3 regions of the Cellulomonas sp. P1_G12_2 genome follow, and region 2 is predicted to be linked to each of the others. Evidence: riboswitches for the same ligand, from Rfam matches in the RefSeq annotation. Region 2 holds a riboswitch; each other region holds the start of a gene.

Region 1 (9,865 bases), on a different contig from region 2:
CCCGTCAGGGACGAGGTACCAGACCGGCTGCCCGGCGCGCTCACGTGCGCGGACGTCGGTCGAGGAGATCGCCAGGGCGGGGACCTCCAAGACGTGGACTCGATCGGCGGGAAGCCCGTCGACCGACAACGCGTGCCCGGGACGGGTGACCGCCACGAACTGCGCCATCGAGAAGAGCTCCTCGGCATCCTTCCACGTCACGATCTGCGCGATGGCGTCCGCACCTGTGATGAAGAAGAGTTCGGCGTCCGGGCGTGCCGTCTTGAGGTCGCGCAGCGTATCCACGGTGTACGTCACACCTGACCTGTCCACATCGACCCGGCTCACGGTGAATCTCGGGTTCGACGCCGTCGCGATCACGGTCATGAGGTACCGGTGCTCGGGCACGGTGACGTCCTGGTGGAGCTTGAACGTCGGCCGCCCCGTCGGGACGAAGACGACCTCGTCGAGATCGAACCGTGCGGCCACCTCGCTCGCGGCCACCAGGTGACCGTGATGGATGGGGTCGAACGTGCCGCCCATCACGCCCAGGCGTGTCCTGTGCGGCGGCTCCGTCATCGGTCCGGTCCCTCTCGGTACGTCGGTCAGTGGCGCGTCCCGACGCTGCGGAAGGCGAACGTGATGAGCAGCATGGCGACGAGACCGACGAACGCTCCGATACCGAACACCACGGGCGGGAACGGCAGCTCGTTGGTGTGCTCGGCGGCCTCAGCCGCGGCGATCAGGGCAGCATGCACGACATTCCTCCAGGGGTGGGCGGGAGCGAACAGTGTCGCACGCGGGACTGTGGCATCAGGGTCGGACGTGCCCGTCGCCGTGCACGATCCACTTGGTCGTCGTGAGCTCGCCGAGGCCCATCGGCCCGCGGGCGTGGAGCTTCTGGGTGGAGATGCCGATCTCCMCGCCGAGGCCCAGCTGGCCGCCGTCGGTGAACCGCGTGGAGGCGTTCACCATGACCGCCGCGGAGTCCACCTCGGCCACGAACCGCTCCGAGGACGCCAGGTCCTGCGTGATGATCGCCTCGGTGTGGCCCGAGCTCCACTCGCGGATGTGCTCGAGGGCCTCGTCGAGCGAGTCGACCACCCGGACGGCGAGGTCGAGCGACAGGTACTCGGTGGCCCAGTCCTCGTCCGTGGCCGGCACGCAGTCGGCCTCGTCGGGGGCGAGCGCGAGGGTGGTCTCGTCGCCGTGGATGGTGACGCCCGCGTCGGCCAGCATGGCGATGGCGACCGGGAGGAACTCGTCGGCGACGGCCTGGTGCACCAGCAGCGTCTCGGCGGCGTTGCAGACGCCGACGCGCTGGGTCTTGGAGTTGAGCAGGATCGGGATGGCGACAGCGAGGTCCGCGGTCTCGTCGACGTAGACGTGCACGTTGCCCACGCCGGTCTCGACGACGGGCACGGTGGACTCGCGCACGACGGTCTGGATCAGGTCCGCTCCCCCGCGGGGCACCAGCAGGTCGACCAGCCCGCGGGCGTGCATGAGGGCGACCGCGCCCTCGCGACCCCAGGCGTCGATCGACTGCACGAGCGCACCGGGGAGCCGCTGTGCGACGAGCGCCCTCGACAGCACCTCGACGATGACCTCGTTGCTCGCGGCCGCGGCCGAGCCGCCCCGCAGGATGACGGCGTTGCCGCTCTTGAGCGCCAGCCCCGCGGCGTCGACGGTCACGTTCGGACGCGCCTCGTAGATCATGCCGACCACGCCCATCGGGACGCGCACCTGCCTCATGCGCAGGCCGTTGGGCAACGTGGAGCCGCGGACCACCTCACCCACCGGGTCGGGCAGGGCGGCGAGCTCACGCAGGGCGTCGGCGATGCCCACGATGCGCTCCGGTGTCAGCGCGAGGCGGTCCAGCAGGCCCGCGGAGGTGCCGTTGCTCCGGCCGCGCTCGAGGTCGACCGCGTTGGCCGCGACGATCTCGGGGGTGGCCGCCACGAGGGCGTCCGCCATGCCGCGCAGGGCCGCGTCCTTGGTGGCCCGGGTAGCCGTGGCGAGCGCGCGGGACGCGACCTTGGCCCGTTCCGCGACCGCCCGAACCTGTGCGACGACGTCGGGCGTCTCGACGGCGTCGTGCACGGGCTGCTCGAGCGAGGTGGTCATCTGGTCAGGGTAGTCCCGCCGCCGACGCCGACGAGAGACGCGTCCGCCGCCGCGAGCCCGCGTGCGCGCCCGGGGTCGTCGGGGCCCCACAGCGTGGTCGACACCTCGGCACGGACCAGCGGCACGACCTCCCCGGCGAACCGGCGCAGGACGTCCTGCTGCTGCTCGTACGGCAGGACGGGGCCGAGGTGGCGACGTCGGTGGGCGCCGCGCCGCCGTACCTCGCGGAGACGGTGGACGGGAGGAGATCGACGGACATGGCTGATCCCTGGGGGTCGACGTTCGCCCGCCGTCCAGGCTGGCCGGGTCTTGCTCGGGAGCACCCCACACGTCGGAGGGTTGCTGCTCCGCCTGCCGAGCCAGACGGCGGAGCTCCTGACCCGCGCAGGAGGGTCGGCTCCGAGCGCGACGATGTCAACGATCGGGACGGCTTCTCACATCGCGGGATGTGCGGGGTGGCCGTCGGAGTGGTCGGTCAATGGCGAACCGATGCGACCCACCTCCGGGATCAGCAGGGTCGGCGCTGGACCGGATCGGATCGGACGAACAGGACCTTCGACCCCTGGTTCCGTGGAAAGCCCGCTCTACGTTGTTCCACGTACCGGAACTGAGTTCCATACAGACCAGCACTCCGGAATCGCGCAGCACCAGTGCCCCGAGCCTCCATCGAGGATCCCCCCGGGAACGCGCTCACGTCGTGAGCCGAACAAGGAGTGCCAGCTAGACGCGAGACAAGGCTGTCTCGATCTGCGCGACCGCGGGCACCTTGCTCGCGCCCCGAGTCTCCAGCCCGGCCGATGACGGCAGGGCGTGCGAGCTCCCATGAGACAGGTGTCCTGTGACCGGAAACATCGTCCTGCCACCGCCCGCGACCGCGGACGGCGTCCTTCCCCCCGTCGATCAGAAGAACCTGCGCCGAGCAGCCTGGGCCGGTGGCATCGGGACCGCGCTCGAGAACTTCGACTTCACGATCTTCGGCACCGCGTCGGCGATCATCTTCAGCAAGATCTTCTTCTCCGACATGGACCCGATCTCCGGGATGCTCGCGTCGTTCGGCGTGCTGTTCGTCGGCTTCGGCGCACGCCCGCTCGGTGGACTGTTCTTCTCCAAGTACGGCGACCGCCTCGGCCGCAAGTTCGTCATGGTCGCCACGCTGTTCCTCATGGGCACCGCGACGTTCGCGATCGGCCTGCTGCCCACCTACGCGGTCGTGGGGATCTGGTCCCCGATCCTGCTGCTCATGGCCCGGTTCCTGCAGGGCTTCGGCGCGGGCGCCGAACAGGCGAGCGGCATCGTGCTGCTGACGGAGACCGCCCCCAAGGGCAAGCGCGGCCGGTTCTCGTCGCTGGTGTTCGTGGGCGCGGCCGCCGGTGCGGCCATGGGCGCCGTCGTGTGGATCCTCGTGCAGATGATGCCGGAGGAGGCCCTGCTGTCCTACGGCTGGCGTCTCGTCTTCTTCAGCTCGATCTTCGTGACGATCGCCGCCTACGTGATCCGTCGCAAGGTCAAGGAGTCCCCGGTCTTCGAGGAGCTCAAGGCCGAGGGCGCGATCGAGGCCGCCAAGAAGGACTCGCCCGTCGTCGACGTGTGGAAGCACGGCAAGAAGCACCTCGCCCGCGTGTTCTTCATGAACATCGGCGCGAACTCGCACTCGTACGTCTTCCAGGTCTTCATCGGCGCCTACCTGATCAACTACCTCGACGTCGACTCCAAGCTCATCCCGAAGTTCCTGCTCCTCGGTGCCCTGTGCGCCTGCGTCTCCGCCGTCGTGTTCGGCATCCTGTCCGACCGGTTCGGGCGCAAGCGGATGTACCTGATCGTCACCGGGTTCCTCATGCTCTTCGCGGTCCCGGCGTTCCTCATCCTCAACACCGGCAACCTCGTCCTGATCTGCCTGGTCATCGTCGTCGGCTTCATGATCGCCTCGCAGGCCACCGTCGGCGTCCAGGCCGCGTACTTCCCCGAGCTCTTCGGCTCCCGGTACCGCTACGCCGGTGTCGCCCTCGGGCGCGAGTTCTCCTCCGTCTTCGGCGGCGGTCTCGCACCGTTCATCTGCGCCGCGCTCATCACCTGGGCCACGGGCTCCTGGTGGCCCGTCGCGGTCTACATGGTCGTGATCATGGGCATCACGTTCGTCACCACCCTGTTCGCCCCCGAGACGGTCGACCGCGACCTGCTGCTCGAAGAGGACGCCTAGCAGCACGGCCCGTGCCGGGTGCAGGTCGACGATCCGCACCCGGCACGGCCCTCGACCCCCGATCAACCTTGAGAGGCCTTCCATGGACCAGCGCTACGCCACGAGCCCGGAGCACGTGCCCGGAATGGACACCGCCGAGCTCCGCCGCCGATACCTGGTCCAGGACCTGTTCGTCCCGGGTGAGGTGAAGGCCGTCTACACCCACCACGACCGGATCGTGCTCGCGGGCATCAGCCCCGTCGGCACCGCGCTCGAGCTGGGCTCCTTCCCGGAGATCCGCTCCGACCACTTCTTCGACCACCGCGAGGCGGGCGTCGTCAACGTCGGCGGCACCGGGACCATCTCGGTGGACGGAACGAAGCACGAGCTGACCAAGGGCTCCTGCCTGTACATCGGCCGCGGTGCGCAGGTCGTGTCGTTCGAGTCGACGGACGTGGACGGGGACGAGGGTCCGGCGGGCTTCTACCTGATCTCGGCGCCGGCCCACACCGCCTACCCCACGACGCTCGTCGAGGCCGGCCAGGGCACCCAGCGCGAGCTCGGCGACCCCCTCACCTCGAACCGCCGCACACTGAACCAGTACATCCACGAGCAGGGCGTCCGCAGCTGCCAGGTGGTCATGGGCGTCACCCGGCTGCACCCCGGCAGCATGTGGAACACGCTGCCGGCGCACACGCACGACCGCCGGACCGAGTGCTACCTGTACTTCGACCTCCCGTCCGACGCGCGCGTCATCCACCTCATGGGCGAACCGACCGAGAGCCGGCACGTCGTGGTCGGCGACCGCGAGGCCGTGATCTCCCCGAGCTGGTCCGTGCACTCGGGCGTCGGCTCCGCGAGCTACTCGTTCGTCTGGGCCATGGCCGGGGAGAACCAGTCGTTCGACGACATGGACGGCTTCCCCATCACCGACCTGCGCTGACCCCACGCACGACGACCGACGACGAAGGAGAGACGGAACGTGACGACGACGACCGGGACCAGGACGAGTGCAGGGGCGAGCGCGAGCGAGAAGACGCTGCTCGTGCTGGAGGCGGCACTCACGCACTCGCGGTTCACCGAGGTGGTGCAGGCCACCGGGCTGGCGAAGGCGACGACGCACCGGATCCTCAGCACGCTCGCGGACCGGCAGTTCATCGCCGTCGCGGCGGACGGCAGCTACCTGCCCGGCCCGAAGATCCTGTCCCTCGCCGGCCGGGCGCTCTCCCGCATCGACATCTCGGCGATCGCCCGCCCGTTCGTCGACGACCTGGTGGCGGCGACGCAGTGCACCGTGCACCTCGGTGCGGTCAACGGCGACGAGATCGTCTACCTGATCCGCGCCGACCCCGACAAGCCGTACGTGATGCCCTCGCGGGTGGGCCTCGCCGTCCCGATGCACTCGACGGGCGTCGGCAAGGTCGTGCTCGCCGACCGGTCCGACGAGGAGCTCGCCCGGTTCTCCGCCCGAGCCGGCCTGCCTGCCCGCACGCCGCACACGATCACCACGCTCGCGGCCCTGCAGGTCGAGATCGACGCGGTCCGCCGCGCCGGCTACGCCCTCGACCGCGAGGAGAACGTCCCGGGCCTCGGCTGCGTCGCGGCACCCGTCCGCGACCACACCGGACGGGTCGGGTACGGCGTGAGCATCTCGACCTTGCTGCTCGAGCACACGCTCGAGCAGATCGAGGACATGGCGGCGATGGCCACCGACACGGCCACGAAGATCTCCGCGGCACTCGGCCACCAGCCCGTCTCGCACTCTCCCACACCCCAAGGAGCCCGACCCCTATGACGATCGCCAGCTACACGGAGAGCCTGTTCAGCCTCGAGGGGAAGGTCGCCGTCGTGACCGGCGGCAGCCAGGGCATCGGGCTCGCGATCGTCGAGACGCTGGCGCGAGCGGGCGCCGACATCGTCGCGGTCAGCTACGACCTGCCCGAGGGCGCGAGCGCGGCCCGGACCGTGGTCGAGGGACTCGGCCGCACGTTCACCCCGCTGAAGGCCGACTTCTCGGTGCGCGAACAGGTCACCGCGCTCGCCGCGGACCTGGCCGGTCGGGACGTCGACGTCCTGGTCAACAACGGCGGGACCATCCGCCGGGCTCCGGCAGCGGAGCACACGGACGAGGACTTCGACTACGTGGTCGACGTGAACCTGCGCTCGACGTTCATCCTGTCCCGCGAGGTCGGTCGATCGATGATCGCGCGCGGCGGCGGCAAGATCGTCAACACCGCGTCGCTGCTGAGCTTCCAGGGCGGCGTGAACGTGCCCGGCTACACGTCCTCCAAGTCGGCGGTCGCCGGCCTGACCAAGGCCCTGGCCAACGAGTGGGCGCCCCTGGGCGTCAACGTCAACGCGGTCGCCCCCGGGTACGTCGCCACCGCCAACACCACGGACCTGCGCGCGGACGCCGAGCGCAGCAAGGCGATCCTCGACCGCATCCCGGCCGGACGCTGGGCGGAGGCGGCCGACATCGCCGGTGCGGTCCTGTTCCTGTGCTCCCGCGCCGCGGACTACGTCCACGGCATCACGCTGCCCGTCGACGGTGGATGGCTCGCCCGATGACGGTCACCGACGCCCGCGTCGTCATCACCGAGTGCGACCACGACTCGTTCGCGGCCGAGCACGAGATCGCCGACGCGGCGGGTGCCGAGCTGGTCCTCACGCAGTCGCGGACGTCCGCCGAGCTGGTCGCTCACGCGGCAGAGGCCGACGCCATCCTCGTGCAGTACGCGCAGATCACCGCCGAGGTCATGGACGCGCTGCCCCGGCTGCGCGTCGTCGGCCGCTACGGCGTGGGGGTCGACTCCGTCGACGTCGCCGCCGCCACCGCGCGCGGGATCGCCGTGTGCAACGTGCCCGACTACGGCACCGAGTCGGTCTCCGACCACGCGATCGGCCTGGCACTCGCGGCCGCCCGTGGCATCCCGCGGCTGGACCGCGGGCTGCGTGCCGGCTCGTTCGACCTGCCGGCGGTCCGTCCGCTCTTCCAGACCCGCGGGCGGGTGTTCGGGGTCATCGGGATGGGCCTGATCGGCACGGCCACGGCGCGCAAGGCGGCCGGTCTCGGCTACGAGGTGATCGGCTACGACATCGCCGCCGCACCGGGCGCCGAGTCGTTCCACGGCTTCGCCTCCGTCGGCCTGGACGAGCTCCTCGCACGTGCACAGGTCATCTCGTTGCACACCCCGCTCACGGACCTCACCCGCCACCTGATCGGCGCCGCGCAGCTGGCGCGGATGCGGTCGGACGCGATCCTGGTGAACACCAGCCGCGGGGGCGTCGTCGACGTCGACGCGCTGGTCGAGGCCCTGCGCACGGGATCGATCCTCGGTGCGGCGATCGACGTGCACGAGACCGAGCCGCTCCCGCCGGGGCACCCGCTCACCACGTTCGACTCGGTGGTGCTCACCCCGCACCTGGCCTGGTACACGGAGGAGTCGTACGACGAGCTCAAGCGCCGCACGATCGCCAACGCGCTCGACGTCTGCGCCGGCCGCGCACCCCGCGACATCGTCAACCCCGAGGTCCTCGGAGCCCCCGGCCGCAACAGCGCGTGCGGGGTGGCGGCATGATCCCGGCGACGATGACCGCGGCCCGCTGGCTCGCGGCCGACTCGGTCGAGGTCACGCAGGTGCCGGTCCCCGAGGTGCCCGAGGGTTGGGCGCTGGTGAGGATCGCCTACGACGGGATCTGCGGGACGGACCTGTCCATCCTGCACGGCATGCACCCGCGGGCGGCCGCCCCGCTGATCCTGGGCCACGAGATGTCAGGCTGGGTCGAGACGGCGGGAGCCACCGGCCCCCCGGCGGGCACGCTGGTCGTCGTCGAGCCGCTGATCAGCTGCGGCGAGTGCAAGGCGTGCCGGGACGGGCTGACGCACGTGTGCAGCCGGCTCGGCCTGTACGGCATCGACGCACCCGGCGCGATGGCGCAGCTCGTCGCGCTCCCGCCCGAGGTGCTGCACGCGGTACCTGACGGCGTCGATCCCCGCACGGCGACGCTCGCCGAGCCGCTCGCGGTCGCGGTGCACGCCGTCGACCTGTCCGGCATGCAGGCCGGCGACACCGTCGCCGTCTACGGCGCCGGCCCGATCGGCGTGCTCACCGCGCTCGTCGCACGCCACGCCGGAGCAGCCCACGTGGTCGTCACCGAGCCGAGCGCCTGGCGCCGCGAGGTCGCCGCCGGGCTCGGGTTCACCGTCGTCGCACCGGACTCGACCATGGCCAGGACGCTCATCCCCCTCACCGGGGGCGAGGGCGCGGACACCACGTTCGACTCCGCCGCTCATCCCACGGTGGCCGCCGAGCTCGCCTCCACCACTCGCGTGCGGGGTCGCATCGTCATCGTCGGCGTCTACAAGCAGCCGACCCCGATCGACCTGCAAGCCGTCTGCTTCAAGGAGCAGTCGGTCGTCGGGGTGCGCGTCTACACCTCGGCGGACGTCACGCGTGCGATCGAGCTGATCGCCGACGGGCTGCTCGAGGGCTTCCCCACCCGGGCGTTCGCGCTCGACGACGTCGCCGCCGCGCTCGACGCCGCGGCGTCCGGCCAGGACTGCCTCAAGGTCCTGGTCACCCCCCTGCCAGGAAAGGCCGACTCATGAGCACGCCGTTCGATCTGCACGGCCGGACCGCCGCCGTCACCGGGGGCGGGCGCGGCCTCGGCCTCGGCATCTCGACCGCTCTCCTGGAGGCCGGCGCCGACGTCATCGTCTTCGGTCGCAGCGGGCTGCCCGGTGCCCTCACCGAGCGCGCCACGACGCTCGGCCGACGGGTGGAGTTCGTCGCCCTCGACCTGGCCGATGCGGACGCGCTTGCCACGACCGCGGCGCAGGTGCTCGCCGAGCACCGGGTGGACATCCTGGTCAACAACGCCGGCACGCAGGACCGCCACCCCGCGGTCGACTTCCCCCTCGACGCCTGGGACCGCGTCCTCGACGTGAACCTGCGGGCGGTGTTCCAGCTGTGCCAGCTGTTCGGCCGGCCGATGCTCGAGCGCGGTGAGGGGAAGATCGTCAACCTCGCGTCCCTGCTGAGCTTCCAGGGCGGCCTGACCGTGGCCGCCTACGCCGCGAGCAAGGGCGGCGTAGCCCAGCTCACCAAGGCTCTGTGCAACGAGTGGTCGAGCAAGGGCGTCAACGTCAACGCGATCGCGCCCGGGTACATGGCCACCGAGATGAACGCCGCGCTGCTCGCCGACCCGGCACGCCTGGAGCAGCTCTCGGCCCGCATCCCCGCCGGCCGCTGGGGTCAGCCGGAGGACATCGGCAACGTCGTCGTCTTCCTGGCCTCCGCGGCCTCCGCCTACGTGCACGGCCAGGTCCTCGCCGTCGACGGCGGCTGGATGGCCCGCTGAGCTCCCGCACTCCCCCGCTGCACACCACCGATGAATCGAGTCTCGCCATGGACGTCCTGACTGCCCTACGAACCGCGCGCCTGGTGCCGGTGGTCGTGCTCGACGACGCGGCCGACGCGGACGCGCTCGCCGGAGCCCTGGTCGCCGGCGGCCTGCCCGTCGCCGAGGTCACCTTCCGCACCGCTGCTGCCGAGGAGTCCATCCGGGTGATGGCCGGCCGCGGCG
Region 2 (9,865 bases):
GAGCGTGATCCGCAGGTTCGCCCAGGCTCGGTCCAGCACGTCGGCGGACAACGGCTTTCCGCTCAGCTTCTCGATCACCGTGTTCGACAGGGTCTTGGCCTCGTCGGGGTTGGCGGCGATCCACTCGGACGTCGCGTACTCGGCCTCGATGAGCTTCTTCACGGTGCCGGGGTACTTCGAGAGGTACTCGGTGGCGACGATCAGGTGCGTGGTGACGAAGTCGCCGTCGGGCCACAGGTCCTTCTCGTCCAGCAGGACGTGCGCGCCGGCGTCGACGACCAGCCGGGACGCCCACGGCTCGGGCAGCCACGCGCCGTCGAGCTGTCCGGCCTTGAACAGGTCGAGCGTCTGCGAGTTCTCCTGCGGCGCGATCGTCACGTCGCTCGCACCGCCGGTCAGCGAGGTCTCGAGACCCTCCTCGGCGAGCCAGGCGCGCAGCGCGACGTCCTGGGTGTTGCCCAGCTGCGGCGTGGCGAGCGTGGTGCCGACGAGGTCGTCGGGGGAGTCGATGCCGTCGCGGACGACCAGCTGCGCACCGCCCGACGTCGCGCCCGAGACGATCCGGATCGCCTCGCCGTTCGACTTCGCGAACGCGTTGATCGCGGGGTTCGGGCCGATGAACGTGGCGTCGATGGCCCCTCCGAAGAGTGCCTCGACGGCGGCCGGGCCGGCGTTGAAGATCGAGGTGGTGAGCTTCGTGTCGCCGAGCGCCCCCTGGTAGGTGCCGTCGTCGACCCCCACGAGGGCAACCGCGTGAGTGAGGTTGGCGAAGTAGCCGAGGCGCAGCTCCGGTGCCTCGGCGGTCGAGGTGGACGGGTCCGTGCCGGTGTCGGCGCTCGCGTCCTGCGCAGCGGAGGAGGAGCAGGCCGCGAGCGTGGCGACGAGGCCGGCGGCGAGCAGGACACGGAGGGCGGAGGCGGTGCGGCGTGCGGGACGGGCGGTCATGTCAGGTCCTTGGGGGTCGCGAAGGGCGGGCGGGCGGTCGTCATCGACGACATCGCTGCGCGGGCTCGGTGCGCGAGGACCGGGCGACGGAGAGCTGGGTGGACGCCATGAGGGCGTTTCCTCCGCGGGGGACGGGAGTGGTGGCACGCGCGTCACGCCGTGGGCCGTCGCAGATCGACGGGGGCCGGGCGTCGAACGCTCGGCCGAGGACGGGGGCCGCGTTCAGACGTTCCGCGGACAGCAGGGGCGCGCGGAAGCCATGACGACGACGTGACAGCACGTCGAGGCGGCGCGGCGGGTCTGCATGGGACGAGGATGACCGCCTTGCCGCTCGGGCAACAGGACCGTCTCTTATTGTGGACACGGCAGGTCGGAATACGAGATGTTTCAGCGGCGCCCGTCGAGCGCGAGCCGGTAGAAGGCACTGTGCGGGTCGGGCAGGTAGTCCGCGAACGGCGGGCACTCGACGAACCCGGCGCGTTCGTAGAGCCGGCGTGCGGGTGCGAAGTAGTCCTGCGTCCCGGTCTCCAGGTGCACGGTCCGGATGCCGCGCGCCGCCGCCGCGCCCAGGACGTGCGCGAGCACGGTCGCCCCGACCCCTCGGCCGCGTGCTGCGGCGGTGGTCCGCATGGACTTGAGCTCGGCGTCCGTCGGGCCGAGCTGCTTGAGCGCGGCGCAGCCGAGCAGGGCGCCGTCGGCGGCGCGGGCGGTCCAGAACGTCATGCCGGGGGCGGCGAGCGCCAACGGGTCGAGCGCGTGCACCGACTCGGCCGGCGAGGTCGCGTACATGTCCGCGAGGTGCTCCCCGAGCAGCTCGAGGACGTCGGGGCGGGTCGGGTCGTCGGCGGCGACGGTCACGCCGGTGGTCGTCGGGCCCATGCGCGAGCGTGCTCCCTTGCTGGGTGGTCGGGACGCCATCGTCGCACCGGACGGATCCGTCCCACCATCTGGACTTTCGGCGCGGACCATTGACACGTCCGGAACCTATGCCTACTTTTCCGACCTGTTAGGTCATGAATTCCAGCGACAAGCCCCGGCTTGCTGGGTGGCAACCCTCCTGCGTGTGGGGTGCCCCGGGTGACGACCTGGTCCTGCGCGAGCGTCCTGCTCGTGCCCGACAACGACGCAGCGCCCGCCAGGCGGGCACGAAGGGACGCACGATGAGCTCGGACGGACGGCCGACGACGGCTCTCTGGATCCTGCGCCCGTGCTGTCCCGGCGCCTGTTGTCGCTGACGACACCCCCCGACCGACCGGCTCCGACCGGCACCTGAGCGCCTGGCCCACGGCTGAGCCGTGGTGTCCGCGCTCGCCCTCCACGTACGCCCGCACCCCTGCGCCGCACACGGCTGCGCCGGGCGCGCCCTGACGCCTCAGAACGGAACCCTCGCCATGGCCTTCCCGACCACTCCCCGACAGCTGCACCTCGGCGTCGACCTCAGCGACGCCGGCGCGCACCCCGCCGCCTGGCGGACGCACGGCTCGCAGGCGCAGCGGCTGTTCGACGCCGAGCGGCTCCAGCACCTCGTCGAGGTCGCCCAGCGCGGCACCCTCGACCTGGTCGTGCTCGACGACTCGTTCTCGCTGCAGCCGTCGCGCTCCACCACGCTGCGCGGTCGGCTCGACGCGGCGCTGGTCGCCGCCCGGCTCGCCCCGCGGTCGCGGGGGATCGGACTGGTCCCGACCGTCGCGACGACGCACACCGAGCCGTTCCACGTGTCCAAGGCGATCGCGACGATCGACCACGTCAGCGGCGGCCGGGCGGCGTGGCAGGTCAGCTGGACCGACGACGAGCAGGATGCGGCGCACGTGGGCCGAGGCCCGGCGCTCACCGAGGCGGGGGCCGTCGCGGAGGCCGAGGAGGCCGTCGAGGTGGTCACCGCGCTCTGGGACAGCTGGGAGGACGACGCGGAGATCCGCGACCAGGGCACGCACCGGTTCGTCGACCGCGCCAAGCTGCACTACGTCGAGCACGACGGCGTGCACTTCGCCGTCAAGGGGCCGTCGATCACGCCGCGTCCGCCACAGGGGCAGCCGCCGATCGTGGTGCGCGTCGGCTCGGACGCCTCGTTCGGCCTGGCCGCGCGGCACGCCGACGTGGTCCGGGTCAGCGCGACGGACCGCGACCAGGCCCTCGACCTGCGGCTCCGGCTGCGGGCCGCGGCGGCGGCGGCGGGCCGCGAGCCGGGCGACCTGCGCGTGCTCGTCGACGCCTTCGTGGTCCTCGGCCCGGACCGCGCGAGCGCTCGCGCCCGGCTCGACCTGCTCACCGAGCTCGAAGGAGTCGAGTGGGACACCGACTCCCTCACGCACGTCGGGACGGCCCGGGACCTCGCCGACACGTTCCTCGACTGGTCCGCCGTCGGTGCCGCCGACGGGTTCGTCGTCCGGCCGGCCTCGCTGCACACCGACCTCGACGTCCTCGTCGACGGCGTCGTGCCGCTCCTGCGCGAGGCCCGCGCGTTCCGCGACAGCTACGCGGGTCCGACGCTGCGTGACCAGCTGGGCCTTGCCCGCCCGGTCAACCGCTACGCGGCGATCGCCTGATGGGCGCCCGCAAGCAGGTCCACCTCGGCGTCCACTTCCCCGGGGTCAACAACACCACCGTGTGGAGCGACCCACGGTCCGGCAGCCAGATCGACTTCGCGTCGTTCGAGCACCTGGCCCGGCGCGCCGAGGAGGCGAAGCTCGACTTCTTCTTCCTCGCCGAGGGACTGCGGCTGCGCGAGCACAAGGGCCAGATCCACGACCTGGACGTGGTGGGTCGGCCCGACACCCTGCCCGTGCTGGCGGCGCTCGCCGCGGTCACCGACCGCATCGGGCTCGCCGGGACGATCAACACGACCTTCAACGAGCCGTGGGAGCTGGCCCGCCAGTTCGCGACCCTGGACATCCTCAGCGGCGGGCGTGCCGCGTGGAACCTCGTGACCAGCAGCGACGCCTTCACCGGCGAGAACTTCCGGCGCGGCGGGTTTCTCCCGTACGACGAGCGGTACGAGCGTGCGGCCGAGCTGGTCGCGGTCGCACGGGCGCTGTGGGACTCGTGGGACGACGACGCGGTGATCGCCCACGCCGGCTCCGGGCAGTTCGTCCGGCCCGGCTCGGTCCACGAGGTGCGCCACGAGGGCCGGCACTTCCAGGTGCGCGGCGAGTTCACCACCCCGCGCGGCACGCAGGGGCACCCCGTGCTGTTCCAGGCCGGCGACTCCTCGGACGGCCGTGACTTCGCGGCGGCCACCGCGGACGTCGTGTTCTCCGCGCACTCCACGTTCGAGTCCGGTCAGGCGTTCTTCACCGACGTCAAGGGTCGCCTCGCTGCGCACGGTCGGCGGCCGGTGGAGCTGCTGATCCTGCCGGCGACGACCGTCGTGCTCGGCGACAGCGCGCAGGACGCCGCCGAGCGGTCCCACGAGATCCGGCTGCAGCAGGTGCCGGGGCCGACGGCCATCGCGTTCCTCGAGCAGGTGTGGGGACGCGACCTCACCGACCACGACCCCGAGGGGCCTCTGCCGCGGATCGAGCCGGACATCGAGAACCTCGACATCACCCGCGGTCGCGTCCGGCACGTCAAGGACCCGCGGAGCATCGCGGCCGCGTGGCGGGAGCTGGCCGACGCGAACGGCTGGTCGATCCGGCAGCTCGTCATCGAGGTGACGTCGCGCGGCGGGTTCGTCGGCACGGCCACCGAGGTCGCGGACGCGATCGACCGGTACGTGCAGGAGGACGCGTCGGACGGCTTCATCCTCGTGCCGCACCTGACCCCCGGCGGCCTGGACGACGTGCTCGACCAGGTGGTGCCGCTGCTCCAGGAGCGCGGCTCGTTCCGCACCGACTACGCGGGCACCACCCTGCGCGACCACCTCGGCCTCTCCCGCCCGGCGCCCCGCGCCACCCGCTCCACCGCCGACCGCGCCCTCGTCGGCTGACCCCACCTCTCCACCCCGAACGAAGGACCCCGCCATGCTCCGCTCGACCCGTGCCCGTTCGGCCGCCCTGGCCACCCTCGTCGTCCCCGCGCTGTTCCTGACCGCCTGCGGCTCGGGCACGCCCGCGGCGTCGGACCCGTCCACCTCTGCCAGCACCGAGGCCGCGACCCCGGGCGGCACCCTGCGGTTCGCCCTCGGCGCCTCACCGAGCGGCGTCGACCCGCAGCAGGTCGGCTCGAACGTGAGCATCTACATCGCCCGTCAGCTGGCCGACTCGCTGACCGACCAGGACCCGCAGACCGGCGAGATCGTGCCGTGGCTGGCGGAGAGCTGGGACGTCAGCGACGACCTCACCCACGTCACGTTCCACCTGCGCGACGACGTCACGTTCTCGGACGGGACGCCCCTGACCGCGACCACCGTGAAGGCCAACTTCGACGCCCTCGTCGGCCCCCTCGCGGCGTCCGCGCCGCTCGCCGGCTCCTACCTCGCGGGCTACCAGGAGACCACCGTCGACGACGAGCACACGGTCACCGTGGTGTTCTCCGGGCCCAACGCCCAGTTCCTGCAGGCCACGTCCACGGTGTCGCTGGCGATCCTGTCCGACGCCACGGCGGCAGCCGACCCGGCAGCGCGGCTCCAGGGCGCGGTGGTGGGCTCCGGCCCGTTCACGCTGGAGGAGTACACCCAGGACCAGGGCGCGACGATCGTCCGGCGGGACGGGTACGCGTGGCCGTCCGAGGTCTCCGAGAACCCCGGCGAGGCGTACCTCGACCAGATCGACTTCACGATCGTCCCCGAGTCGGGCGTCCGGTCCGGCGGGCTGGCCTCCGACCAGTTCGACGCCGTCGGCGACGTGCTGCCGCAGGACGTGCCGCAGGTCGAGGGCTCCGGTGGCTCGGTGCTGACGCGCACCAACCCCGGGGTGGCGTTCGTGCTCCAGCCGAACGTGAGCGCCGGCCCGCTCGCCGACCCCGCCGTGCGCGCCGCCGTCCAGGTGGCGATCAACCGCCAGGAGCTCGTGGACACGGTGCTGAGCGACGCGTTCAAGCCCGCGACCAGCGTGCTGGCCAGCACGACACCCGGATACGTGGACCTGTCCGACGAGCTGGCGTTCGACCAGGACGGCGCGGCCGACGCGCTCGAGGACGCCGGGTGGAGGCTCGGTGCGGACGGCATCCGCGAGAAGGGCGGCGAGAAGCTCTCGTTCGACGTGGTGTTCGCGCCGCTGTTCACGGGCAGCCAGGCCGTGCTCGAGCTCACGCAGCAGCAGCTCAAGGCGGTGGGCGTCGACCTCCAGGTGCGGCAGCAGACCCCGGCGGAGCAGCAGGCGGCGCTGACCGCCGGTGACTACGACACGTACTACTACAACGTCACGCGCGCCGACGGCGACATCCTGCGCACCCAGTTCTCCTCGAAGTTCCGCAACATCAACAAGCGGCCCGCGGACACGGTGCTCGACCCCCTGCTCGATGCGCAGCTGGCCCAGGCCGACCCCGCCACGCGCGCCGCCGACCTCGGCACCGCGCAGGAGACGATCCTCGACGAGGGCCTCGCGATCCCGCTGTTCGAGCTCGCGCAGTCCATCGGTGTCGCGTCCGACGTGCACGACCTCACGTTCGACGCCTCGTCCCGACTGCTCTTCCACGACACCTGGATCGGCGCCGACCAGTGACGGCCTACGTCCTGCGGCGGCTCGGTGCGGCGGTGCTCGTGCTCTGGGCGGCGTTCACGGTCTCGTTCGCGGTGCTCTACCTGCTGCCGAGCGACCCGGTGAGCATCATGCTCGACGCGGCCAACCCCGGCGGCACCGTGGACCCGGCGCAGGTGGCCGAGCTGAGCGCCCGCTACGGGTTCGACCGGCCGCCGCTCGAGCAGTACGTCGTGCTGCTCGGGCGGGCCGTGACGGGCGACCTGGGGGTCTCGGTGACCTCGGGCGCTCCGGTCTCGCAGCTGCTCGCGGACGCGTTCCCGCAGACGCTCGCGCTCACCAGCGTGGCCCTGGGGATCGCCCTGCTTCTCGGCGGAACGATCGCGGCGACGTCGTCGTGGACCCGGTCGACCCGGCTGCGGGGCGCGCTGCTGGCGCTGCCGCCGCTGGGGGTGTCCATGCCGACGTTCTGGATCGGGCTGCTGCTGCTCCAGCTGTTCTCGTTCCGGCTGCCGGTGTTCCCGGCGGTCGGCAACCAGGGGATCGCGAGCATCGTCCTGCCGGCGGTCACCCTCGCCATCCCGCTCTCCGCGGTGGTCGCCCAGGTGCTCGCCCGCTCGATGCGGACCGCGTGGGACGCGCCCTACGTCGAGACGGCGCTGGCCAAGGGTGCGTCCCGGGGCCGGGTGCAGTGGCGGCACGTCACGCGCAACGCCGCACTGCCCGCGCTGACCCTGCTCGGGATCGCGGTCGGCAACCTGCTGGCCGGTGCCGTGGTGGTGGAGACGGTGTTCTCCCGCGCGGGGTTCGGCGGACTCGTCGAGAAGGCCGTCCGCGCCCAGGACATCCCCGTGGTGCAGGGGGTCGTCGTGGTCGGCGCGCTCGTGTTCGTGGTCGTCAACCTCGTGGTCGACCTCGCCTATCCCGCACTCGACCCGCGGATCTCCCGCACCCCCTCCACGGCCTGACGCACGGAAGGACACGTCATGACCCTCGTCTCGCACGCACCGGCCGTCGCGGCGCCGACCCTCGTCCCCGCGCCCGCGGTCCCGGTCCGGCGCGCTCGCCCGGTCCGGCACCCGCTCGCCCGTCCCGGCGTGCTCGCCTCGCTCGCGGTCGTCCTCGTGGTGCTGGGCTGGGCGCTCGTGCCCGGACTCTTCACGGCCGCGGACCCGCTGGTCGGTGTGCCGGCCGAGAAGCTCAGCCCGCCGAGCGCGGCGCACTGGTTCGGCACCGACAACCTGGGCCGCGACCTGTACGCCCGCACCGTGCACGGCACCGGCCTCTCGCTGCAGGCGGCGCTGCTCGCCCTCGGTCTCGGGCTCGTCGTGGGCGCGTTCGTGGGGCTGGTCGCCGGCTACCTCGGCGGGGTCGTCGACGCGGTGCTCATGCGGACGACGGACGTGCTGCTGGCCATCCCCGGCCTGTTGCTCTCGCTCGCGGTGGTGACCGCGCTCGGGTTCGGCACGCTCAAGGTCGCGATCGCCGTCGGCGTCGCCGAGGTGGCCACGTTCGCCCGGGTCATGCGGGCCGAGGTCCTCCGCGTGCGGACCACCACCTACGTCGAGGCGGCCGTGCTGGCCGGGGCGCGCCGCCCGGCCGTACTCCTGCGGCACGTGCTGCCCAACGCCGCCGGCCCGATCCTCGTGCTGGCCACCGTGCAGCTGGGCGTCATCGTGCTGGCGGTCTCCTCGCTGAGCTTCCTCGGGTTCGGGGCCGTGCCGCCGACCCCGGAGTGGGGCTCGCTCGTGGCGGAGGGCCGCAACTACCTCGCGGTCGCGTGGTGGTTCACCACGCTTCCCGGGCTGGTGATCGCGGCGCTCGTCCTGGCCGCCAACCGCCTGGGACGCGTGCTCGAGGGAAGGACGCACCGATGAACGCGACCCCCGTCCTGCGTGTGCGCGACCTGGTGGTCGAGTACGAGGTCCATCGCAGAACCAGCGTGCGCGTTCCTGCTGTCCGCGGCGTGAGCTTCGACGTCCACGCGGGCGAGGTCGTGGCGCTGGTGGGCGAGTCGGGCTCGGGCAAGTCCACGACCGCGCACGCCGTGGTCGGGCTGCTGCCGACCGGAGGTCGCGTGGTCGGGGGGAGCGTCCGGCTGCACGAGGGCGAGCTCGTCGGACTGCCCTCGAAGGCGTGGCGGCAGGTCCGTGGCGCGCGCATCGGGCTGGTGCCGCAGGACCCGGGCATCGCGCTCAACCCGGTGACCCGCGTGGGCGACCAGGTGGCCGAGGTGCTCCGGATCCATGGGCGGCTCCGCCGTGCCGCGGCGGCTCAGCAGGCGGTGGAGATCCTCCGGTCGGTCGGGTTGAGCGACCCCGAGGCCCGCGCCCGGCAGTACCCGCACGAGCTGTCCGGGGGCATGCGCCAGCGCGTGCTCATCGGCATCGCGCTCGCGCTCGAGCCGGCCCTGGTCATCGCCGACGAGCCGACGAGCGCCCTCGACGTCACGGTCCAGCGCCGCGTGCTCGACCTGCTCGACGACGTCACCACGCGCGCCGGCTCCGCTGTCCTGTTCATCACCCACGACCTGGCGGTGGCGGCCGACCGCGCCGACCGGGTGGTGGTGATGAAGGACGGCGAGATCGTGGAGCAGGGACGGACCGCGCAGGTGCTCGGTTCTCCCGCGCACGCGTACACGCGGTCGCTGCTGGCGGCGGCGCCGCAGCTGACGGTGACGACCCCGCGAGCGCCCGTGCCCGACGTCGGCCCGGCCCCGCTCCTCGAGGTGCTCTCGGTGAGCAAGACGTTCCGGCTTCCCGGGCACGCGGGCCGCACGGTGCAGGCGGTCGACGACGTGAGCCTGTCCATCCCGCGCGGGGGAGCGTTCGGCCTGGTGGGGGAGTCGGGGTCGGGAAAGTCGACGGTCGCGCGGCTGGTCCTGCAGCTGACGGCGCCGGACTCGGGGACCGTGCTGCTCGATGGTGCGCGGGTGTCCGACGCCGCAGGCCGGGCGGTCCTGCGACGCAGGTCGCAGCTGGTGCACCAGAACCCGTTCGCCTCGCTCGACCCGCGGTTCACGGTGGCCAAGATCGTGGACGAACCCCTGCGGTCGCACCGCGTGGGCACTCGCGCACAGCGGCGGGACCGCGTCGTCGAGCTCCTCGACCAGGTCGCCCTGGGCGCCGCGTACGCCGACCGGCGCCCGGGCGAGCTGTCCGGCGGGCAGCGGCAGCGCGTCGCGATCGCCAGGGCCCTCGCGCTCGAGCCGGACCTCCTCGTGCTCGACGAGCCGACCAGTGCCCTCGACGTCTCGGTGCAGGCGCAGATCCTGGCGCTCCTGGACCGGCTCCGCCGCGAGCGTGGCCTGACCTACCTGTTCATCTCGCACGACCTGGCCGTCG
Region 3 (9,865 bases), on a different contig from region 2:
GCGCGCCAGATGTTGTGGCCGTCGATCACGCCGGCGACCAGCGTCTTGGTCTCCAGGCCCGGGACCGACTCGGCAGGCGCGTGACCGCGGATCAGGTCGATGCCGATGGCCTCGACGTCCGTCGCGGCGAGCACCGGGAACGCCGCGGCGAGGTCGCCGTAGGGGGCCGCGACCAGGATGGCCGGGCGCTCCGGGGGGGTCAGCTCGGTGGCCAGCGCGCGGTACGCCTCGATCACGGACGCGAGCAGCTGCTCGGCCGGGACGGCGACGGAGTCGGAGACCAGGGCGGGCTCCTCCAGCTGCACCCAGGTGGCACCCGCGGCGGCGAGGTCCTTGAGCAGCTCGGCGTAGACCGGCAGCAGGTCCGCCAGGCGGTCGATCGGGGCGAAGCCCTCGGGGGCGTCCTCCGTGGCCTTGGCCAGCGCCAGGTACGTGACGGGGCCGACGATGACCGGACGCGTGAGGACGCCGTCCGCGAGGGCCTCGGTGAACTCGCGCACCGGGCGGGTGCTCGCGTAGCGGAAGGTCGTCTCCGGGCCGATCTCCGGGACCAGGTAGTGGTAGTTGGTGTCGAACCACTTGGTCATCTCGAGCGGCAGGTCGTCGCCGCGGCCGCGGGCCACGGTCGAGTACCCGGCCAGGTCGAGCGACCCGTCGGCGCCCACGACGTCCGCGAAGCGGGCCGGGACAGCGCCGATCACGGCGGTGGCGTCGAGCACCTGGTCGTAGAACGAGAACGCGCTCGGGATCGCCGGCACGTCGGTGGCCAGGCCGAGCTCGGCCAGCCGCGTGCGGGTGCGGCGACGCAGGTCGGCGGCGGTGGCCTCGACCTCGTCGGCCGACGTGCGACCTGCCCAGAACGCTTCGAGGGCCTTCTTCAGCTCGCGGCGCGGGCCGATGCGGGGGTAGCCGAGCACGGAGCTGGCGGGGAAGATCGGGCGGTTCTCGGTCATGTGGTTCAGTCCCTCGGGGGTCGGGCGGGTGCCGTGTCCTGCGGCCAGCTGGCCAGGTCGGGAGCTGTCCGAGCTCCGCCGTCGAGGTGTGCACCCTCGAGCAGGTCAAGTGCGGCGTGGTGCTGGTTGAACGTGTAGAGGTGGACGCCGGGTGCGCCGCCGTCCAGGACGCCGTTGACCAGGTCGACGCTGGCCCGGATGCCCCGGCGATGACGGTCGAGCTCGTCGTCGGCGGATCCGAGCAGGTCGATCAGGTCCTTCGGCACCGGGACGCCGGTCAGCTCCTGCACGCGCAGCAGCCGGGCCGGGTCCGTGGTCGGGATGATGCCCGGGATGATCGGGATGGTCACGCCGGCCTCACGGGCCTCCGCGACGATACCGAGATAGTCGTCCGCGTCGAAGAACACCTGCGTGATCGCGAAGTCGGCGCCGGCCTCCTGCTTGGCCAGCAGCGAGGCGACGTCCTGCGCGCGGGTGCCGCCCGTGGCGTGGTTGCCGCGCGGGAACGCCGCGACCGCGACGGACAGGGGTCGCACCCGAGCCCGCACCGCCTGCGACGGGCTGTCCAGGCACCGCTGCGCCTCGATCTCGCGCAGGAGCTCGACCAGCTCGCCCGCGGTCTGCAGGCCGTCCGGGTGGGCCTGCCAGTCGCTCTGGTCCGTGGGCGGGTCGCCCCGCAGGGCGAGGAACGACCGCAGGCCCTCGTCGAGGAACTCCCCGACGATCGTCGTGATCTCCTCGCGCGAGGTCCCGACGCAGGTCAGGTGGGCGATCGGGTTGAGCGACGTCTCCTGCAGCAGCCGGCGGACCAGCGCGCGCGTGGTGAGTCGCGTCTTGCCCGAGGCGCCGTAGGTGACCGAGACGAAGTCGGGGTGCACCGACTCGAGCTCGCGGATGGTGGCCCACAGGCGGGGAGCCGCGTCGGGGTTCCGGGGCGGGAAGAGCTCGAACGAGATCGTCGGGCGGTCGTTCGCGTTCTGCGCCCGGCGGGCGGGCGCGGTGTGCAGCCCGGGGGTGCGGGGCTCAGCCACGGCTGCGCTCACGGCGCGGCCGGCGGGGTCGTCGGCACCGGGGTGGTGCGGGGACAGGTGTCCTGTGGGGGCATGACTCACTCCATCGCCCCTGGCGGAAGCACCCACACCCTCGCGAGGAGGGGGGTTGCTGCGGCGTCGTCGAGCCAGGTCTCTCGGCCGCTCTGGATGGTAGCCGCGATGGTAGTCCGCAGATCACATGCTGGGCAACAGTGATCGACCCGTGAGACGGCGCCGTCCGCGGAGCATGTCTGCTTCGGCGCCCGTCTAGTGCGGGCGGCGCGGGGCCAGGTTCGAGGAGCGCATGCGGCTGCGCTGCGACGGGACGTCGAACCACGAGTTCGGCGAGCCGGCCGGGACGGACAGCAGCCCGACCTGGACGGCCTCGAGGATCTCTGCATCGGGGACGACGTTGTCCGTGAGCGCCTCGGCCGCCTCGCGCGCGGCATCACGCCGAACGTCAGGGTCGGGCATCTCCGTCATGGCTGGCACTGTAGTCCGCAGGGTGCGTGGTGCCGAGAGGGCAGCCGCACGATCACCCGCCAGAAGCAAATCTCACCCGGCAAGCTCTCCGGTGCCGGCAGAGCCCCACGCCGCCGGGCACGTGGCCAGGTGGTCGTCGACGACACCGCACGCCTGCATCGCCGCGTAGGCGGTGACCGGGCCGACGAACCGGAACCCGAGCGACTTCAGCTCCTTGGCCAGCGCGCGGCTCTCCGGCGTCTGCGCGGGCACGCCCGCCCAGCCCGAGGGGCGCTGGTAACCCGTCCGGTCGGGGGCGTGCGACCACAGGACCTGGTCGAGAGTGCGACCCGCCGCGTGCAGCTCGCGCAGGGCACGGCCGTTGGCGATCGTCGCCTCGATCTTGGCGCGGTTGCGCACGATGCCGGCGTCGGCCATCAGGCGGGCCACGTCGTCGTCACCGAACTCCGCGACCACCTCCGGGTCGAAGTCCGCGAACGCCGTGCGGAACGCGGGCCTCTTGCGCAGGATCGTGATCCAGGCGAGGCCCGACTGGAAGCCTTCCAGGGCGAGCCGCTCGTAGAGGGCGTGCTCGTCGTGGACGGGCTTGCCCCACTCCTCGTCGTGGTACTGCTCGTACAGGGGGGTGCCGTCGCCGAAGCAGCGGCCGGTGCGCGGGGCGTCGGGCGAGGTCATGCGTCGAGTCTGCCCGGCCGCGCCGACATCGTGACCGCCGCTTGTGCAGGCGACGGGGCTGTGGGCGGCTCAGGAGGCCAGGGTGATGAGCCGCTCGATCCCGTCGAGGATGAGTACGGTGCCGAAGTCCAGCTCGTCGTCCTCGGGCGCGTCCTCCGGGAAGGAGAAGGCGCCCGCGGTTGCCGCCCGCAGCAGCGTGGGGTGCTCGTCCGCGGAGGCGAGCATCGTGATGAGCTCTCCCAGGTCCGGCGGCAGGGCTCCCCCGGCGGTGGTGCCGACCGCGGCGGTGCGCCCGGCGCCGCTCAGCTCCTCGCCGATCCGCAGCTGGTCCAGGGTGTGCGAGGCGAGCAGGCCGATCGCCCCCACCTTCTGGTCCTCCGACAGCGGGGTGCCGTCGAGCGCCGAGAGCATCGCCTCCATCCAGGCGAGCCGCCCGGGCCCGACCGCGTGCAGGACCGCGGACGCCCGCGCCAGCCACGGGTGCGCGCGCAGGATCGGCTGCTGGACGGCGAGGACGAGCTCGAGCCGCTCCCGCCAGCCACCCACCTCGGGCCCGAGGACGGGCGGCCGGCCCGACGCCCGGTCCGACATGAGGCTGAGCACCTCGTCCTTGGACGAGACGTACCGGTACAGGGACATCGTGGTGAACCCGAGCGACTCGGCGAGCCGGGCCATGGACACGGACTCGATCCCCTCGCTGTCGGCCAGCGCGATGCCGGCGTCGGCGATCTGCTCGAGCGTCAGACCCGGCCGCGGCCCGGGCCGGCCGGGGGCCGGTGTGCGCCACAGGACGGCGATCCCGGGCGGGAGGTCGATCGGCGCGCCCTCGGAGCCGGCCACGCGCACGGCGTGCCGGCGCGCCTTCTCCGCCTCGCGCGCAGCCTGCTGCTGGGCCAGGGCCGCGGCACGCTGCGCCTTCTCCGCCTCCCGGAGCTGGCGGGCCGCCTCCTTGACCGCCTGCTGAGCGGCTCGCTCCTGCTCCTTGCGTCGGCGCTCCTCCTCCTTGGCCGCGTCCTGCAGGGCCTTCAGGCGGTCGCGCTCGCGGCGCTCGACCTGCTTGCGGGCGTCGCGGTCGGCCTTCTCGAGGTCGCTCCTGGCGCGCTCGGCCTCCTTGGCCTCCGCGCGCTCGGCCTTCTCGCGGTCGCGTCGCAGCAGCTCGGCCTCGCGGCGGGCCTCCTCGGCCTCTCGTGCCTCGTCGTCGTCCACGGCACCTCCTTGACCCGTGATCCTACAAGTGTGTATGAAGTACACACACAGTTTACGACATACACAGAAAGCGAGATCGCGATGACTGCTCCTGTCGTCGTCGCCCGGGGGCTGCGCAAGTCCTACGGCGACCTGACCGTGCTCGACGGCGTCGACCTCGACGTCGGCAAGGGGGAGGTGCTCGCCCTGCTCGGCCCCAACGGCGCCGGCAAGACCACGACGGTCCGCATCCTGTCCACGCTCCTGCGGCCCGACGGCGGCACCGCGTACGTCGCGGGCAAGGACGTGGTGCGTCAGCCGGCTCAGGTGCGCGCGGCCATCAGCCTCACCGGGCAGTTCGCGGCGGTCGACGACCTGCTGACGGGCACCGAGAACCTGCACCTCATGGCGAGGCTCGCCCACCTGGGGCGCGCCGAGGTGCGCACCCGCAGCGCCGAGCTGCTCGAGCTGTTCGACCTCACCGAGGCGGGCAGGCGCGTGGTCAAGACGTACTCCGGCGGGATGCGGCGGCGCCTCGACCTGGCCGTGGGCCTCCTTTCCCGGCCGCAGGTGGTGTTCCTCGACGAGCCGACCACGGGCCTCGACCCGCGCAGCCGGAACGACCTGTGGGACGTCATCCGCTCCGTGGTCGCGTCGGGCACCACCGTCCTGCTCACCACGCAGTACCTCGAGGAAGCAGACCAGCTGGCCGACCGCGTGGCCGTCATCGACCACGGCCGGGTGATCGCGGACGGCACCGCGAGGGAGCTCAAGCGGGCGGTCGGCTCTGCGCACGTCGAGCTGCGCCTCAAGGACGGCACCGAGGAACGTCTGCTGACCGACGGTTCGGTGCCGGACGTGCGGCGGATCCTGGCCGACGTCGAGCGCCGGGGGATCGACGTCGAGCACTGGGAGGTCCGCTCCCCCACGCTCGACGACGTCTTCCTCACCCTGACCGGCCGCCCGGTCGCCTCCGAGTCACCCGCCCTCGTCGCTGCCCGGGAGTTCTGATGACCACGCTCGCCCCTGCACCTCCGGCCCTCGGCTGGACCGCGCACGACACGGCCGCGCTGATCGGCCGGTGCATCCGCCGGTCGCTGCGCCAGCTCGACACCGTCCTCATGGCGGTGATGCTCCCCGTGATCCTGCTGCTGTTGTTCGTCTACGTGTTCGGCGGCGCCATCCAGACCGGCGGCGACTACGTGAACTGGGTGGTCCCCGGGATCGTCCTGCTCACGGCGGGCTACGGCTCGTCGACCACGGCCGTGGACGTCGCCAGCGACATGACCGGCGGCATCATCGACAGGTTCCGGTCCCTGCCCATCCGCTCCACCGGCGTGCTCACGGGGCACGTCGTCGCCAGCATGGCGCGCAACGCCGTCTCGACGGCGCTCGTGATCGGCATCGCGTTCCTCATCGGGTTCGACGTGGACGCGTCCCCGCTGGAGTGGCTGGCCGCGATCGGCCTCATCGGGCTGTTCGTCCTGGCGCTCACGTGGGTGGCCGTCGCCATCGGGGTCGTCGCGTCCGGGCCGGAGGCGGCCAGCGGGTTCACCTTCGCGATCCTGTTCCTGCCGTACGTGTCCAGCGCGTTCGTGCCGCCGGAGTCGATGCCGTCGGTGCTGGAGACGATCGCGACCTACAACCCGATCACCCCGATCACCGACACGCTGCGCGCGCTGCTGCTCGGCACCGGCGCGGGGGGCTCGGCGCTCGCGGCGGTGGTGTGGTGCGTCGGGATCTTCGTGGTCGCGCGGCTGGCGGCGGCCGTGCTGTTCCGACGCGGTCAGTAGGCGGCGAGCGCCTTCTTGATGCGGGTGGTCGACACAGGGACCGGGGTGCCCAGCTGCTGGGCGAACAGGCTGACGCGGAGCTCCTCGAGCATCCAGCGGATCTCCGTCAGGCCGGCGTCGTGCGGGTGCTTCGCGACGAGCTGGCGGTAGAGCGCCTCGACGTCCTGCGCCTGCCACGTCAGGTCGGCGTCGCGCTGCGGGTTGTCCGCGGCCTTCACCAGCCGGTGGCGGGCCGCCCGCAGGTAGCGGGTCAGGTGTGGGAGCCGGGCGACGCCGACCTCGCTGACGAACCCGTCGTGCACCAGCCGCGCCGCCTGGGCGCGGATGTCCTGGGCGGTGGCCAGCAGGGCGAGGCTCGACCGGGCGCGGATCTCGGCATCCAGCTCGCGCCACGCCGTCAGCACGGCGACCAGGTCGGTGACGACGGCGAACACCGTGTCCTCGAGGCGGTCCCGGGTGGTCGTGCGGAGCCGGGCGTAGGCGTCGGCTGTGCGGACCGGCTCCGTGATCAGGTGCTCGATCGCGGCGAGCTGCACGTCCCTGACCAGGGCGTCCGTGCTCGGGTACGGGCTCGCGGCGAGCGTGAGGGCCTGCGTGCCGGTCCAGCGTGTGGTGATCCGGGCAGGCGCCAGGCCGACGTCGAGCGCCAGCAGCCGGCGCAGCCCGCGGCGGGACGCCACGGCACGCTGCGACTCGTCGGCCAGTGCGCGGACGGCGACCGACTGCCCCTCCTCGACGAGCGTCGGGAACGCGCGGACCTTTCCGACCTCGACGACCTCCGGGAGCTCCGGCAGGTCCGCGGGCCAGGTGGTGAGGCCGGTGCGCTCGATGTCGATCGCGGGCGCGGGGCTCGCGGCGGGCGCCTCCGGGGGTGCTGCCTTGCGGGCCTCCTCCATCGCCGCGCGCACGGCGGTGCGGACGGCGTCGTCCACCGCCTTCTGCGTGCGGTCCGCGAGCCGGCGCTGCAGGACCTGCAGGTCCTTGCCCTCGTCCACCACTCCCCCACGGTCGCCCACCACGCGGAACGTCATCCGCAGGTGCGCCGGCAGGCGGTCGTCGTCGAACGCGTCCTCGGGGACGTCGACGTCACGCAGCTCGCGGACCGCCCGGCGGAAGACGTCCCGGAACGAGGGAGCGGCGTCGCCCGCGCGGACGGTGTCCTCCCAGTCGGCAGTGTGCTCGGTGATCCAGGCGTCCACGCCGCGGGCGACGTCGGGCGCGGGGACCAGCTGGACGCGGACCGGCTTGGGCAGCGAGCGGATCGTGGCGGTGATCAGGTCCTCGCGCAGGCCCGGGACCATCCAGCCGAACCCCTCGGGCATCAGCCGGGCGAGCGTCGACAGCGGGATGTGTACAGTCACGCCGTCTGCTTCTGTACCAGGCTCGAACTGGTACGTGAGCGGCAGGCGCAGATCGCCCTGCGGCCAGCGCGACGGGAACGCCGACTCGTCGATCGCGCCGGCCTCGCCGACCAGCAGCTCGCGCGTGAAGGTCAGCAGGTCGGGGTCGTCACGCCGGGCCGACTTCCACCACTGGTCGAAGTGCCGGCTGGAGACCACGTCGTCCGGGACGCGCTCGTCGTAGAACGCGAAGAGGGTGTCGTCGTCGACCACCAGGTCCCGTCGGCGGGCGCGCGCCTCCAGGCCCTCCGCCTCGGCGAGCAGGCGGCGGTTCTCGTGGAAGAACGCGTGGTGGGTGGTCCACTCGCCCTGGACCAGCGCGTGCCGGATGAAGAGCTCACGTGCGTGCTCGGGGTCGACCTTGGAGAAGAGCACCCGCCGCTGGTTGACGATCGGGACGCCGTACAGCAGCACCTTCTCGAAGACCGTCGCCGCTCCCTGCCGGGTGGACCACGCCGGCTCGGAGTACGTGCGTCTGACCAGGTGGGCGCCCACTTCCTCGGCCCACTCGGGCTGGATGCGCGCGACGTCGCGGCCCCAGAGGCGGGAGGTCTCGACGAGCTCGGCGGCCATGACCCAGGCGGGGGGCTTCCGGGCCAGGCCCGATCCGGGGAAGATCGCGAACCGCGCCCCACGGGCGCCGAGGTACTCGTTGCGGGCGCGACGGTCCGGCCTTCCCTGCGTCCGGCCCTTCCCCGTCGCAGCGACCTCCGTCGCCTCCTGCATCCCGATCTGCGAGAGCAGCCCCGCCAGGATCGCGACGTGGATCCGGTCGCCGTCCCACTCGAGCTGGAGGCCGTCCGACTCGGCGGCCTGACGCGGGGCGTTCATCACGATCCCCAGCGGCTTGGCCAGCTCGCGCAGCTGCGTCACCACGTCCTGCCACTCACGGATGCGCAGGTAGTTGAGGTGCTCGGACCGGCACATGCGGCGGAACGCCGACCCCGACAGGTCGCGCTGCTGGTCCTTCAGGTACTGCCAGAGGTTCAGGTAGGTGAGCAGGTCGGACGTGGGATCCGCGAACCGGGAGTGCGAGAGGTCGGCCTTCTCGCGCTCCTCGACGGGTCGCTCGCGCGGGTCCTGGATCGAGAGCGCCGCGGCGATGATCATGACCTCGCGCGCCACCCCGCGACGGCCGCCCTCGACGATCATCCGCGCCAGCCGCGGGTCCATCGGCAGCTGCGCGAGCGCCCGTCCGACGTCGGTCAGACGACCGTCGCCCAGCGCCCCGAGCTCGGTGAGCAGCTGCACGCCGTCGCGCACCGCGCGGGTGTCCGGCGGGTCGACGAACGGGAAGTCGCCGATGTCCTCAGGGGTCGTCGCCACCCCGACGGCGATCATCTGCAGGATCACCGACGCCAGCGATGTACGGAGGATCTCCGGCTCGGTGTACAACGGCCGCGCGTCGAAGTCGTCCTGCGAGTACAGCCGGATCGCGATGCCGTCCGCGACGCGCCCGCAGCGCCCCGAGCGCTGGTTCGCCGACGCCTGCGAGATCGGCTCGATCGGCAGGCGCTGGACCTTCGTCGCCTTGGAGTACCGGGAGATGCGGGCGGTGCCGGGGTCGATCACGTACCGGATCCCCGGGACGGTCAGGGAGGTCTCGGCCACGTTGGTGGACAGGACCACCCTGCGGTTCTGGTGGCGCTCGAACACCCGGTGCTGCTCGGCGGCGGACAGCCGGCTGTACAGGGGGAGCAGCTCGACGGCGCCTGGCGTGCGCGGGTCGGACACCCGCGCGCCGAGCGAAGAGCGCAGGGCGTCCTCGGCGTCGCGGATCTCCCGCTCGCCCGACAGGAACACGAGGATGTCGCCGGGCCCTTCGAGGCTGAGCTCGTCGACCGCCTCGCAGATGGCCGTCATCGGGTCGCGGTCCTCGGCGCCCCGCTTCTTGACCGGCGCGCCTTCCTCGACGTCCGGCGACAGCGGCCGGTAGCGGATCTCGACCGGGTAGGTCCGTCCGGTGACCTCCACGACGGGCGCCGCGACCCCGTCCGCGCTCGCGAAGTGACGGGCGAACCGGTCGGAGTCGATGGTCGCGGACGTGATGACGACCTTCAGGTCCGGGCGCTGGGGAAGCAGCCGCGTGAGGTACCCGAGGATGAAGTCGATGTTGAGCGACCGCTCGTGGGCCTCGTCGATGATGAGCGTGTCGTAGGCCCAGAGCATCGGGTCGCGCTGGATCTGGGCCAGCAGGATGCCGTCGGTCATCACCTTGACCAATGTCGACTCGCTCGACTCGTCGGTGAACCGCACCTGGTAGCCGACGATCCCGCCCAGCGGTGCGTCGCCGACCAGCTCCTCGTTGATGCGCTCCGCGACGCTGCGCGCGGCGATCCGGCGCG

Evidence for each region. A riboswitch is a leader RNA that binds a small molecule or an ion and turns the genes downstream of it on or off. The one in region 2 is predicted to bind S-adenosylmethionine.
Region 1: another riboswitch for S-adenosylmethionine. It lies ahead of AC1DXT_RS19715 (glutamate-5-semialdehyde dehydrogenase); the one in region 2 lies ahead of AC1DXT_RS15915 (LLM class flavin-dependent oxidoreductase).
Region 3: another riboswitch for S-adenosylmethionine. It lies ahead of AC1DXT_RS01745 (methylenetetrahydrofolate reductase); the one in region 2 lies ahead of AC1DXT_RS15915 (LLM class flavin-dependent oxidoreductase).

Annotation. Positions count from the first base shown of each region.
Region 1 is NZ_JBFUBX010000010.1:472-10,336, forward strand. It holds gene nadD (nicotinate-nucleotide adenylyltransferase) at 1-558, opposite strand, end outside; gene AC1DXT_RS19710 (hypothetical protein) at 585-737, opposite strand; gene AC1DXT_RS19715 (glutamate-5-semialdehyde dehydrogenase) at 793-2,103, opposite strand; SAM riboswitch class IV at 2,377-2,484, opposite strand; gene AC1DXT_RS19720 (MFS transporter) at 2,942-4,300, shown strand; gene kduI (5-dehydro-4-deoxy-D-glucuronate isomerase) at 4,383-5,222, shown strand; gene AC1DXT_RS19730 (IclR family transcriptional regulator) at 5,262-6,074, shown strand; gene AC1DXT_RS19735 (SDR family oxidoreductase) at 6,071-6,847, shown strand; gene AC1DXT_RS19740 (C-terminal binding protein) at 6,844-7,857, shown strand; gene AC1DXT_RS19745 (zinc-dependent alcohol dehydrogenase) at 7,854-8,888, shown strand; gene AC1DXT_RS19750 (SDR family oxidoreductase) at 8,885-9,640, shown strand; gene eda (bifunctional 4-hydroxy-2-oxoglutarate aldolase/2-dehydro-3-deoxy-phosphogluconate aldolase) at 9,688-9,865, shown strand, end outside.
Region 2 is NZ_JBFUBX010000004.1:412,200-422,064, reverse strand. It holds gene AC1DXT_RS15925 (ABC transporter substrate-binding protein) at 1-945, opposite strand, end outside; gene AC1DXT_RS15920 (GNAT family N-acetyltransferase) at 1,333-1,824, opposite strand; SAM riboswitch class IV at 1,955-2,075, shown strand; gene AC1DXT_RS15915 (LLM class flavin-dependent oxidoreductase) at 2,337-3,491, shown strand; gene AC1DXT_RS15910 (NtaA/DmoA family FMN-dependent monooxygenase) at 3,491-4,870, shown strand; gene AC1DXT_RS15905 (ABC transporter substrate-binding protein) at 4,905-6,545, shown strand; gene AC1DXT_RS15900 (ABC transporter permease) at 6,542-7,489, shown strand; gene AC1DXT_RS15895 (ABC transporter permease) at 7,508-8,398, shown strand; gene AC1DXT_RS15890 (dipeptide ABC transporter ATP-binding protein) at 8,395-9,865, shown strand, end outside.
Region 3 is NZ_JBFUBX010000001.1:347,828-357,692, forward strand. It holds gene metE (5-methyltetrahydropteroyltriglutamate--homocysteine S-methyltransferase) at 1-953, opposite strand, end outside; gene AC1DXT_RS01745 (methylenetetrahydrofolate reductase) at 959-1,984, opposite strand; SAM riboswitch class I at 2,064-2,159, opposite strand; gene AC1DXT_RS01750 (hypothetical protein) at 2,252-2,467, opposite strand; gene AC1DXT_RS01755 (DNA-3-methyladenine glycosylase I) at 2,540-3,142, opposite strand; gene AC1DXT_RS01760 (TetR/AcrR family transcriptional regulator) at 3,212-4,348, opposite strand; gene AC1DXT_RS01765 (ATP-binding cassette domain-containing protein) at 4,430-5,338, shown strand; gene AC1DXT_RS01770 (ABC transporter permease) at 5,338-6,120, shown strand; gene hrpA (ATP-dependent RNA helicase HrpA) at 6,114-9,865, opposite strand, start outside.